Regions from separate parts of the Alistipes sp. i18-0019-D1 genome, predicted to be linked through region 3. Evidence: riboswitches for the same ligand, from Rfam matches in the RefSeq annotation. Region 3 holds a riboswitch; each other region holds the start of a gene.
The links. A riboswitch is a leader RNA that binds a small molecule or an ion and turns the genes downstream of it on or off. The one in region 3 is predicted to bind cobalamin.
Positions count from the first base shown of each region.

Region 1: it holds a riboswitch for cobalamin, as region 3 does, so the genes downstream of both, ACGHP5_RS09920 (PL29 family lyase N-terminal domain-containing protein) here and ACGHP5_RS08040 (PKD-like domain-containing protein) in region 3, are expected to answer to the same signal.
Region 2: it holds a riboswitch for cobalamin, as region 3 does, so the genes downstream of both, nrdD (anaerobic ribonucleoside-triphosphate reductase) here and ACGHP5_RS08040 (PKD-like domain-containing protein) in region 3, are expected to answer to the same signal.

Region 1 is NZ_AP031424.1:2,387,654-2,391,802, forward strand. Features, by position in the region: gene ACGHP5_RS09910 (BACON domain-containing protein) at 1-942, shown strand, start outside; gene ACGHP5_RS09915 (S1/P1 nuclease) at 955-1,716, shown strand; cobalamin riboswitch at 2,001-2,202, shown strand; gene ACGHP5_RS09920 (PL29 family lyase N-terminal domain-containing protein) at 2,455-4,092, shown strand.
Region 2 is NZ_AP031424.1:3,680,995-3,685,143, forward strand. Features, by position in the region: gene ACGHP5_RS15355 (DUF362 domain-containing protein) at 1-657, shown strand, start outside; gene ACGHP5_RS15360 (antibiotic biosynthesis monooxygenase) at 671-1,060, shown strand; gene ACGHP5_RS15365 (hypothetical protein) at 1,135-1,350, opposite strand; cobalamin riboswitch at 1,518-1,713, shown strand; gene nrdD (anaerobic ribonucleoside-triphosphate reductase) at 1,855-3,948, shown strand; gene nrdG (anaerobic ribonucleoside-triphosphate reductase activating protein) at 3,950-4,149, shown strand, end outside.
Region 3 is NZ_AP031424.1:1,939,079-1,943,227, forward strand. Features, by position in the region: gene ACGHP5_RS08035 (YncE family protein) at 1-494, opposite strand, end outside; gene ACGHP5_RS08040 (PKD-like domain-containing protein) at 516-2,312, opposite strand; cobalamin riboswitch at 2,483-2,701, opposite strand; tRNA gene ACGHP5_RS08045 (tRNA-Thr) at 2,924-2,998, opposite strand; gene ACGHP5_RS08050 (carbon starvation protein A) at 3,130-4,149, shown strand, end outside.

The DNA.
Region 1 (4,149 bases), 450 kb from region 3:
TCGCCCTGGAGCGAACCCGCCGAGGGCGAGGTGGAGTCGTCGGGAGGCGGTCTGCCCCGGCTGGCGACGCCCTCCGGCGTGACGGTCTCGGCCAACAGCGCCTACGGGTTCGAGGCCGCGTGGAACGGAGTGCCCGATGCCACGGACTACACTTATTTCGTGGAACTGCCCAACGGACGAACCGTCGCCACGGGCAAGACGTGGGAGCCTCATGTGCATGTCGGCGGACTGGCCGGAAAGAGCCTGGGGAATTACCCCTATTTCAACTTCCGCGTGGTGGCCAACCACATGAACTACAACAGTTCGAAGGAGGAGATTCCGCAGACCTTCCTTTCGTCGGAGTCCTCCGAAGCCGTCCGGGCCGACGTCGTGCCGTCGTCGTCCACGGTCTATTTCCAGGACGATTTCTCCTGGGCCGACCCCTGGAGCGGCAGCGAACTGCTGGCGACCAACACCGACTGGATCAATACCTATTGCACGGTCGACAAAATGATCCGCTTCGACCTGCTGAAAAACGAGGGGACCGTGTCCCTCAACGGCTGGGATTACGACACCGCCAACAAGAGCGTCTACACCCGTCCGGGTTATATCCACCTCAATTCGTCGTCGGCATTGGGCCGGCTGATCTCTCCGGCGCTCACGGACATCGCCGGTACGGACGACGTGAAGGTCAGCTTCGACGCCACCTATTTCTTTCAGTATTTCTCCGGTGCTGCCGATACGAACAGAACGCTGACGGTCAGCATCCAGGGGGCGGGAAGCATCGAGGGCGCCCAAAACGGGGTCCTCTCGTTCCCGCTGTCGCGCGGCAACGCCTGGGAGGGATTCTCCTTCACCGTCACGGGGGCCGACGCCACGACCCGCTTCGTGTTCGCCCCGGCAACCAAAAGCAAAAACCGCGTGCAGTTCGATAACTTCCGCGCTGAATCGTTAACCCGTTAACCGTTAGAACCGATGAAAAAAATGAAACTGTTCCTGCTGGTCCTCATGTTCTGCGCGGCGCTGCCGTCGCAGGCGTGGGACCGCACGCGCCACGATGCCATCGCCTACATCGCCGAATGCAACCTGACGCCCCGGGCGAAAAAGAACATCGCCCGCTACCTCGAACATTCGATCGTCTACTACGCTTCGTGGATGGACAAGTACCGCAGCACGCCAGAATTCCGCGACGTCGAGCACGTGAGCTACGTGGATGCCGACATGCAGCTGGTCGACACGCTGCGCAAGGGAAAGACCAACTGTGTCGTGGAGCTGATGCGCGCCGTCGAGCGGCTGAAGGACTACCGGAACATGAGCGACTCGCTCGTGCGGCTGAACCTGATGTATGTCATTCACATCGTGGGCGACATGCACTGCCCCTCGCACGTCAAGTATCCCGGTTGCAAGAGCGGCCGTGCGGACCTCAACGGGAAAAAGATGTCCTACCACGCGATGTGGGACTGGGGCGTGCTGGACGGCGCACACGGCTGGAGTTACAGCGAGTACCGACTGCTGCTGGATACCTTCTCCAAACGTGAAAAGGCTGCGATGGCCAAGGGTACGCCCCGCGAGTGGCTGCACGAAACGGCCGTCGCCTGCCGGGTGATCTACGACTGGCAGCGGGCCGACGAGACCTACGACAAGCAGTTCGTGATGGACACCTACCTGCTGCCCGAACGCCAGCTGATCCTGGCGTCGTACCGTCTGGCCGCCGTGCTCAACGATCTGTTCGGTTAGTGAGAGCCTCCGGGGATAAAAAAACAGCAGGGAATCTCACGATTGCCTGCTGCCCCCAGGAGGTTGCCCTCCTAAAACTACTAACCCAAACTTAAATAAATGAAGAAACCTCACTGCGGTTGCTGTGCCGCAGTTGACTGAAATAAGTACAAAGCGCGTGCCAAAGTCGCGCGCCGTCCGCCGGAAAAGGGCGCATCGTGGCCGGAACGCCCCGCGGCGCTGAACCGCGGGGCGCGTTCGGCGGAAATATTCCGCCGAATCGCTTGCTTCCTGCCGATAAAAGCGTACCTTTGCCGTGCAATGGTTTCCCCGTGGAGGGGAATTAAAAGGGAATGCCGTGTGAATCGGCAACAGTTCCCGCTGCTGTGAGTCCCGCCCGAAAGGGCTTTTTCGTTGCGGCATTCTTGAGCCACTGGTCCTCCTGGACCGGGAAGGCGCCGCCCCGGGGGACAAGTCAGAAGACCTGCCTTGCGCGATAGGGTGTTTGCTCCTGCGGAGAAAGGGAGTGCCTGAAGTCGCCGCCGGCGGTTTTTCCGTGCGTCCTTATTTGCTTCGGCCCTCTTTTTCCTGTTGCTGCGAACCTCTTCGGACAGACTTTTTTACGGTCGGATGAGGAAGTCGTCGCCATGCTTTGCCGGGTGGTCATGCCTGTTTTTGCCTGTGCGGTATTCTCCGTGAAGTCTGTCCGTTACGGACGGGACAGAACAGATGGAACCATTAACTAAAAAACGAAGCATGATGAAAAAATTACTTGTGATCTGCACCTGGGCGCTGCTACTCGGCGGCTGCAAGAGCGAATCCGGGGCCTCGGACCCGGACGGAGACAAACCCGTTCCCCCTCCTTCGGCCGAACTGTTGCAAAAGATCGAGGACCTGAATGCGGGTCTGGTCTCGCTGAAAGCGCTGGCCGGAGCCGTGTCGCAGTCGGAAGTGCGGTCGCTGGCCGAGACCGAAAAGGGCGTACGGCTCACGTTCCGCGACGGGACCGAAGTGACGGTAGCCTGCCGTGCGGAGGCTGCGGAAGCGCCGCTGATCGGCATTGCGGCCGAAGGGGACGCGTATTACTGGACGCTCGCCGCGGAAAAGGATGCACCGTGGCTGAAAGACGCTTCCGGCGAAAAGATGCCCGTCTCGGGACCTGTTCCCGTCATGGGACGCGATGACAAGGGCCTCTGGACCGTGACGACGGACGCCGCCGTGACGCCGTGGCAGATCGGGGACGCCTCCGGAAATCCGGTCGAGGCCACCGGTGACGAGTGCGTGGAGTTGTTCCGGTCGGTAAAGGCTGAAAACGGCCGGGTGGAAATCGCGCTGACGGACGGCGGGACGCTTTCGGCGGCGCAGATCAATGACCTGAGCGCTGCGGGGACGGCCAACTGCTATGTGGTTTCGGCTCCCGGGAGTTACGTTTTCAATGCCCGGGTGCGCGGAAACGGCGCCGGCGAAGGAGTCGGTTTCGAGCCGGCGATCGAACTGGCGGATGACATGACGGCCGACTGGCTGTGGACCGATTCCGAAGGACTTGTTTCGGGAATCGCCCTCGACAAGGTCTCCGGTGACATCTCCTTCACGGTCGGCGAAGGCAAGGGCAATGCGCTGGTCGCGCTGATGCAGGACGGCAGGGTCGTCTGGAGCTGGCATATCTGGGTGACCGACGCTCCGCAGACGATGGCCTACGGGAACGGGACGGTCTTCATGGACCGCAACCTGGGCGCCGTAGGTGCGACCGCAGGCGGCACGGACGCTTACGGCATGTATTACCAGTGGGGGCGTAAGGACCCGTTCTACGGGGGCGAGAAAACGGAAACTTCGGCCAATGCGTTTCTCGAGGCGAAGAACGGCACGGCGGTGAATCCCGCTTATCCGGCGCTGGGGTGGAATTTCAGCAAGAGTGCGACGACGACCGACGGGGCTGCCGCCAATCCCATGACGTTCTACAACAATAAGGTCGGAAACGGCTACAACTGGCTCGCGTCGCCGAACGCGACATTGTGGGGTGAGACCAAAACGCTCAACGACCCCTGCCCTCCGGGGTACAGGGTTCCTGAAACCGGTGCATGGGAGGATCTGATTGCAGGCCGCCAGTATATCGACGGCGTTTCGGTATGGGACGGAACGAATTGCGGTATGACCTACGCCCACGGGGGACGGACGGCCTGGTATCCGGCGCAGGGCTATCGCAATTACAGTTCGGGCGCCATCGTGGGCCTGCGCAGTTCGACCGGCGGTTCGGGGGCTTACTGGTCGGTGGAAGCCTCTTCGGCCAAATCCTATTACCTCTTCTTCCGCAGCAAACTGTCGAGCAGCGGTTCGATCAATAATGAGCTGGACAAGGAGCGTTCCTATGGCTATACGGTGCGTTGCTGCAAGGAGTAACGATCCGTTTGGAATGAATAAAGGCAGGACACTTTCGGGTCCTGCCTTTGTTTCCGA
Region 2 (4,149 bases), 1.7 Mb from region 3:
ACCGAAGACCACCTGAAAGCCGCCGCCGACCACGGGTTCACGGCCATCGCCCCGGTGGACATCATGGACGCCGAGGGCGAAGTGCGTCTGCCCGTCGAGGGCGGCAAACACCTCACGTACGACATCGTGGGTTCACACTTCCCGCAGTACGATTTCGTCGTCGTGCTGTCCCACTTCAAGGGGCACGCGATGGGCGGATTCGGCGGCGCGATCAAGAACATCTCCATCGGCATCGCCTCGTCGGCCGGAAAAGCGTGGATTCACTCGGCCGGAAAGACCGAGGACACCGAGAAACTGTGGAGCAGTCTGCCCGCACAGGACGATTTCCTGGAGTCGATGGCCGAAGCGGCCAAGGCCATCGCCGACCATTGCGGCGAGCGGATCCTCTACATCAACGTCATGAACAACCTCTCGGTGGACTGCGACTGCGACGCGCATCCCGAGCCGCCCCGCATGGGCGACATCGGCATCCTCGCCTCGCTGGACCCCGTGGCGCTGGACAAGGCGTGCGTCGACCTGGTCTACGCCTCGCCCGACGAGGGCAAGGTACACCTGATCGAGCGTATGGAATCGCGCCACGGCATCCACACGCTCGAACACGCCGAAGCCATCGGCGTCGGCAGCCGGCGGTACGAACTGGCAGACCTGGACAAATAGCGGAAGCGGCGGCATGAGAAAGTATCTGATCGCCCTGCTGGCGCTCGTTGCGGCGCTTCCGGTGCCGGGAAGACCGAACCCGCCCGCGCAGGAACAAAACAGGGTCCGGCTGTCGAAAATAACGGTCGACCCGGCCCGCGTGACGGAGTACAACGCCCTGCTGAAAGAGGAAATCGAGGCTTCGATGCGGTTGGAACCGGGTGTGCTGACGCTCTATGCCGTGACGGAAAAGGAACGTCCCGAAATCGTGACGATTCTTGAGATATACGCCGACGAAGCCGCTTACCGACACCATATCGGCACGCCCCATTTTCAGAAATACAAGCAGGGGACGCTCGACATGGTGCAGTCGCTGGAACTGATCGACGCCGTGCCGCTGATTCCCGGACTGAAAATCAAATGACAATCCCGGTCCGGCCGGAGCAAGGACATCCCTAAAGGAGGGGATGTCCTTTTTTTATCCCCGGCAGGGCGGGGTCACTCGCCCGGATCGTGCCGGTAGCCCTCCTCGTCGTAGACGGGACGGTCGTCCTCGACGATTTCGTCGATCCCGTCCGGAATCCGGTCGTCGACCGGGATTTCCGTGTCCACCAGGTCCTCCTCGATCAGGTTCTCGTCGCGTTCGCTGCCCGCATAGCCGTTGTTTTCGGTGGAAAGGACCGTGCGGTCGTTCCGGATTTCAAGTTTTCCCATAGCTTTCAGATTTAATCGTTCCCCGGTCCGCCGCAACAACGATACCACGACGGGCGGTTTTCCCGCCTGCTGCGCCACCCAGCCGGACAGGAGCCGGAACGCGTGTTTGTTCACAAAATGTTCATTAAAAGCCCCGGCGGGTATTCCCTTTGCCGGAAACTATCCCTATATTTGTTTCCGTGCAAGGTTCTCCGCCGGCGGCTGCCGGCCCGGGATCAAAAGGGAACTCCTGTGAAAATCAGGGACTATTCCCGTAGCTGTAAGCTCCGTTGCGTTCCGCACACTCTTTGAGCCACTGGTGAAAACCGGGAAGGCGTGCGGGAGGAGCGAGTCAGAAGACCTGCCTTGCCGGAAAAGGTATCCGCCTTCGGGATTTAGGGCGATACCCGGACCATTTTTACACCGATACGTTTTTCAAGGAAGGAACGACCTTTCCCGCGGCTGCCGCGCAGGAGGGAACGTAACCCCGCACAGTGCCGGAACACAAACAAATATGGGATAGATATGGGTATTTCGGAAATTTACATCGTCAAGCGCGACGGCAAACGCGCCGCCTTTTCGGTCGAAAAGATCAAACGCGCGATCAGCAAGGCATTCCTCTCGGTGGGCGGCTACGCCACGGACGACGACCTCACGTCGGTATTGAGCCGCGTCCGCGTCTCGGACGGCATGTCGGTCGAGGAGATCCAAAACCAGGTCGAGGTGGCCCTGATGGCCGAACGCTACTTCGCCGTGGCCAAGAGCTACATGCTCTACCGCCAGAAGCACACCGAAGACCGCGAGGACCGCGAAAAACTCGAATTCCTCATCAACTACTGCGACGCGAAGAACCCCGCGACGGGGTCGAAATACGACGCCAACGCCAACGTCGAGAACAAGAACATCGCCACGCTGATCGGCGAGCTGCCCAAGCAGAACTTCATCCGCCTGAACCGCCGCCTGCTGACCGACCGCATCAAGGAGATGTACGGCAAGGAGCTGTCGGACAAATACCTGCGCCTGCTGAACAACCACTTCATCTACAAGAACGACGAAACGTCGATGGCCAACTACTGCGCCTCGATCACGATGTACCCGTGGCTGCTGGGCGGCACGCTGTCGGTGGGCGGCAACTCGACGCGCCCGACCAACCTCAAGTCGTTCTGCGGGGGATTCGTCAACATGGTCTTCATCGTCTCGTCGATGCTCTCGGGGGCCTGCGCGACGCCCGAATTCCTGATGTACATGAATTACTTCATCGAGCAGGAGTACGGCGAGGATTACTACACGCGCGCCGACGAAGTGGTCGACCTCTCGAAGAAACGGCGCACGATCGACAAGATGATCACCGACTGCTTCGAGCAGATCGTCTACTCGATCAACCAGCCCACCGGGGCACGCAATTTCCAGGCCGTGTTCTGGAACGTCGCCTATTACGACCGCTACTATTTCGAATCGCTCTTCGGGGAGTTCGTCTTTCCGGACGGCTCGAAGCCCCGGTGGGAGTCGCTGTCGTGGCTGCAAAAGCGGTTCATGACGTGGTTCAACCGCGAACGCACGAAAACCGTGCTGACCTTCCCCGTCGAGACGATGGCGCTGCTTACGAAGGACGGCGACGCGATGGACCGCGAGTGGGGCGACTTCACGGCCGAAATGTACGCCGCGGGGCACTCGTTCTTCACCTACATCAGCGACAACGCCGACTCGCTGTCGTCGTGCTGCCGCCTGCGGAACGAAATTCAGGACAACGGGTTCAGCTACACGCTGGGCGCGGGAGGCGTCTCGACGGGATCGAAAAGCGTGCTGACGATCAACTTGAACCGCTGCATCCAGCACGCCGTGAAGAACGGCATGCACTACCTCACCCATCTGGAGGAGGTCGTGGACCTGATGCACAAGGTGCAGATAGCCTACAACGAGAATCTCAAGGAACTAAAGGCCAAGGGCATGCTGCCGCTCTTCGACGCGGGGTACATCAACCTTTCGCGCCAGTATCTGACCATCGGCGTCAATGGGCTGGTCGAGGCCGCGGAATTTCTGGGTATCCGCATCGACGACAACGACGACTACGCCGCATTCGTGCAGGGGGTATTGGGGCTGGTCGAGCGCTACAACAAGAAATACCGCTCGAAGGAGGTGATGTTCAACTGCGAGATGATCCCGGCCGAAAACGTCGGCGTGAAGCACGCCAAGTGGGACCGCGAGGACGGGTATGCCGTGCCGCGCGACTGTTACAACTCCTATTTCTACGTCGTGGAGGACGAGTCGCTGAACGTCATCGACAAGTTCCGCCTCCACGGACGCCGCTACATCGACCGCCTCACGGGCGGCTCGGCCCTGCACATGAACCTCGAAGAGCACCTCTCGAAGGAGCAATACCGCCACCTGCTGCGCGTGGCGGCTGCCGAAGGGTGCAACTACTTCACGTTCAACATCCCCAACACGGTGTGCAACAAGTGCGGCCACATCGACAAACGCTACCTGAAGGAGTGTCCCTCGTGCCACTCGGACGACGTGGACTACCTGACGCGCGTGATCGGCTACATGAAACGCGTCTCGAACTTCTCGGCGGCGCGCCAGCAGGAGGCGGCGCGCCGCTATTACGCCAAGGCGGAGTAGGATGGTGCGGTATCACAATTTCGACATCGTGTTCGCCGAGATTCCCGGCGAAACGACGCTGGCGTTCAATATCACGGGCTGTCCCAACCGCTGCCCGGGATGCCACAGCCCGCACTTGCAGACGGACGAGGGGCGCGTACTCGACGACGCGGAGCTGCTGGCCCTGCTGGCCTGCTACGGACGTTCGGTGACCTGCGTCGC
Region 3 (4,149 bases):
GATTCCGCCGTCATGTCCGGGCATTCGATATGTCCCGTGATTTCGTAACGTTTGGGGTTGACGATGAAGATGCGGTTGTCCCAGATCTGCGTGACGTAGGCCTTTTCATCCGAAACGAAATGGATGTACCGCGGCGAGGTGAGGTTGGTGATGCGTCCCACCTCGCGGAAGGTGTCGGGGTCGATGGCGAACACGACGTGCGAGTTGTTCGCCACGACCCATCCCACGCCGTTGTGCAGGACCATCGACTGCGCCACGTCGCCCAGCTTGAAGGCGTTGGCCCGGTAGAAAACTTCGTTTTCGACGGTTTTCGTTTCCGGATCGTAATACGACAGCGTGGCGTTTCCGTACTGGAACATGCCCTCGTTGACGATGAACAGACCTCGTTCCGTCGCCGAGAAATCCTCCGTGCGGCCGTAGTCCCACTTCATGCAGCCGCCCAGGGCGGAGAGGCACAAGGCCGCTGTCAGAATCTGTCGTAGGAATCGTTTCATGCGTCGGGAGCGGGAGTGAGGCTATCGGTTGAGGTTCTCGTCGACGGCCATTCCGGCGACTTCGGTCGAGAGTTCGCCCAGTCCTCCGGCGCTGCCGTTGACGGCGCTCTGCACCTTGATGAAGTCGATGTAGCGCAATCCGGCCGGCTGTCCGTCGGGTGTCATGGCGTTGGCGATCTTGAAATAGGTCTTCCCGGTCTTACCCGAAGAATCCAGGTTGTCGCTGCCCGCGTTGTCGACATACCCCCATTCGAACGAGTTGTTCGACCAGTCTCCGCCGGGGTCCTGCGTGGTGTTTTGCCGCAGGCCCGTGCCGTAATAGGTATGGGACTCCTCTTCGAGCCACAGGGGGTAGTAGTAGTCCTGCGGGTGGAACTGCTCCAGGTAGGCTACCTGCCCGCTCCGGTTCAGGTTGTCGGTCCATTTCACCCCCTGTCGGGGGCCGCCGGGCCTGTAATAGGTTACCGCATACTCCTGGGTGGTCCATTCGTTGCCCGTCTCGCTGCCCCGGAGTTCGTACCATTCGTCGTCGGGTTTGCCGTTGCCGTTGACGTCCTGCATCACCCACACGACGCCCGGCTCGTTGCTGCCTTCGAACTGGTTGCCGGGGATCGAAAAGTCGTATCCGCCCTTGTTCTCCACACTGTGGTCGAAGGCGAGGATCACGTAGCCGCCGAAGTTGCCCAGCGAGACGAACTCTCCCTTTTTCAAGCGGTTTTCGGCGTAGAGGCGGGCCTCCTCGAAGGTTTTCTGGCCGGTATATCCGGCCATGTCCTTTTCGTTGACGAACTGTCCGGGCGCAGGCAGGAATTCGAGTACCCGGTCCGCCGCGGGCTGTCCCGTCGTCGTGATGACGCGCTCCGATTCGCGTTCGTAGCAGGTCACCCGGAGCGTTTCCTCGGTGATTCGCTTCGACGACGCGCGCGTGATATGGCGCGAGAGGGGCGCGAGAGGGCTTTCGTCCGTGTCCGTCACCCGGAAGGTGACCTCGTATTCGCCCTCCTTCTCCGGCGTGAAGGCGAACATGCGGTCGGTTGCGCCCTCCTGCAATGTGCCGTCCACGTACCACGTATATTCCGGTCCGACGGCGTCGGCCACCTGCGGCCGCAGGAACAGCGTCCGCCCGAGCGATACGCTCCGCACCAGCGGGTCGGCGGAGTAGGAAGAGGGGATGAACGCGATGCGGACCGGTATGACGTCCACGACGTGCACGGCGAGCGTTTTCTCGGCCGTGCCGTCCTCGTTGGCGGCCGTCAGCCGCAGGGTGCAGTCTCCCGGCCGGGTACGCATGAAGATGTAGTCCTTTTGGGTGGAGACCGGGACGGACGAGTCGTCCAGATACCATTCGTAACGGGCGTTTTCGCCGTTCTGCACCTCCGGTGCGAACGTGTATTCCCGTCCCGTGAGCACGTATAGCCCCGTCGGCGGCACGATGAGCGAGATGATGGGAGGAGCGAGCCGGTTCACGTCGATACGCGCCTCCTTCTCGTCGTATCCCGCCCGGTTTTCGACCCGCAGGGTCACGTAGACGCGGCCCTCCTCGCTGAACGCGTGTTCGAACACGCGCTCCGTGGAAACGACCTCGTCGTCGATCGTCCAGCTGTATGCGGCATCCCCTTCGTTTTCCACGGTCGGCGTGATCGTCACCGTATGACCGATCTTGGCCGCGTAAACGCCAGTTTCGCTGTCGAGCGTGATCCGGGGTTTGCTGTCCGGCAGCGTGATCTCTCCGTCCTTGTTGCAGGCTGCGGCAGCCAGCAATACCGAAAGCAGAACCGGTATCGCCGTCCGTCCGGCGTGACTGAAAAAACAGCTCATATCCTCTTCGTTTAAATCGTTCAACCAATCTTTGCGGATCTCCGAAAGATCCGCATTCGTGCCGGGCGCACGGCATGCGTCCGGCCGGAATTTCGCAGTAACCTGATTTTACATTCGGGGATATGCCTGGAACCGTTTTTCCGGCCGATCACGATCCATTTCCCCCTGGATTGTAAAACCATTGCAGCGGCAGGTCTTCTGACTCGTTCCGGCCCCGGCGCCTTCCCGGTCGCGTGAAAACCAGTGGCAAGAGATTGTCGGGGTCTGATGTGCCGCTTCGGCGGCAGGAACTTACAGCAGAGGGAACTGTTGCCGATTTTCACGGCATTCCCTTTTAATCGCCCGGGGCCGGGGGCCTCGTTCGGCGAACCATTGCACGGCAAAGGTATGGAAAAAAGATGAAAAAGAAGACGCGGCGGCCGAATTTTATGCCGAAGGTCCCGCCGCCCGGGATTCATTTCCGGGCGTTTCCGGGGGCGTAACAGCCCGCCGGACGGGCGGCGGACGCCTGCCCCCCCCCTGGCGCCTGAAAACGAAAAAGTCTTACTTGTCAACGACAAATAAGACTTTTTGCAGTGGATGGCGTGCTTTCTCCCCTTTCTCACGCCTCCTGGAGCTGAATCCGAGATTTGAACTCGGGACCCCTTCATTACGAGTGAAGTGCTCTACCGCTGAGCTAATTCAGCCTTTCGGGAACGCCGAGGTTCCCTTTGGGACTGCAAATATCTGAAAAATATTTTTTTCTCGCAACAATTTTGCGAAAATTCTCGCTTTTCTTGCTATATTCGCGCTAAAACTGACCCGAAGCTATTTTGCGATGATTACTTTTCTGGTGTGCCTGGCGTTGCTGGTGGCCGCATATTTCACCTATGGGCGCTATCTGGAACGGCTCGTCGGCATCGACCCGGCGGTCCCGACGCCCTGCAGCCGCCTTTACGACGGCGTGGACTACGTGCCCCTGCCCCGGTGGCGCATTTTCCTGATCCAACTGCTCAACATTGCGGGGCTCGGTCCGATTTTCGGTGCCGTGCTCGGTGCGGCCTACGGTCCGGTCGCGTTTCTGTGGATCACTTTCGGTGGTATCTTTATGGGTGCGGCCCATGATTTTATCGCCGGGGTCATTTCCCTGCGCCACGACGGCGCGAGCCTTCCCGAGACGGCCGGGGTCTACCTCGGCGGCGGCATGAAGTTCGTCATGCGGCTCTTTTCCGCCGGGCTGATGATCCTCGTGGGGGCGGTGTTCCTCTCGCAGCCCGCCTCGCTCATCGCCAACCGCCTCGACGTTCCGGCGCTCGAAGGCATCGCCTTCGGCGGTTTCTCGTGGCTGCTGCTGATTGTGCTGGGCGTGATTCTCGTCTACTACATCGCCGCCACGCTGCTGCCCGTCGACAAGATCATCGGCCGCATCTACCCGGTCTTCGGCTTCGCGCTGCTGTTCATGGCCGTCGGCATCCTCGTCGTGCTGCTTTTCAGCGGCGAATACGCCATTCCGGAATTCACCTCCTTCGAAAACTGTATCGCCGATGCGAAGGACTTCCCGATCGTCCCGATGCTCTTCACGACCATTGCCTGCGGCGCCATTTCGGGCTTCCACGCCACGCAGTCGCCGCTGATGGCCCGTTGCATGCGCAACGAGCGCGAAAGCCGCTCGGTCTTCTACGGCGCGATGATTTCCGAATCTATCATCGCCCTCGTCTGGGCTGCCGTCGCCATGGCCTTCTGGGGCGATGTCGCGGGGCTGAACGCTGCCATCGCCGAATACGGGGGGCAGGCGGCCGTGATGATCGACGTGATCGCCAACAAGACGCTGGGTCCCGTGCTGGCCGTCTTCGTCATC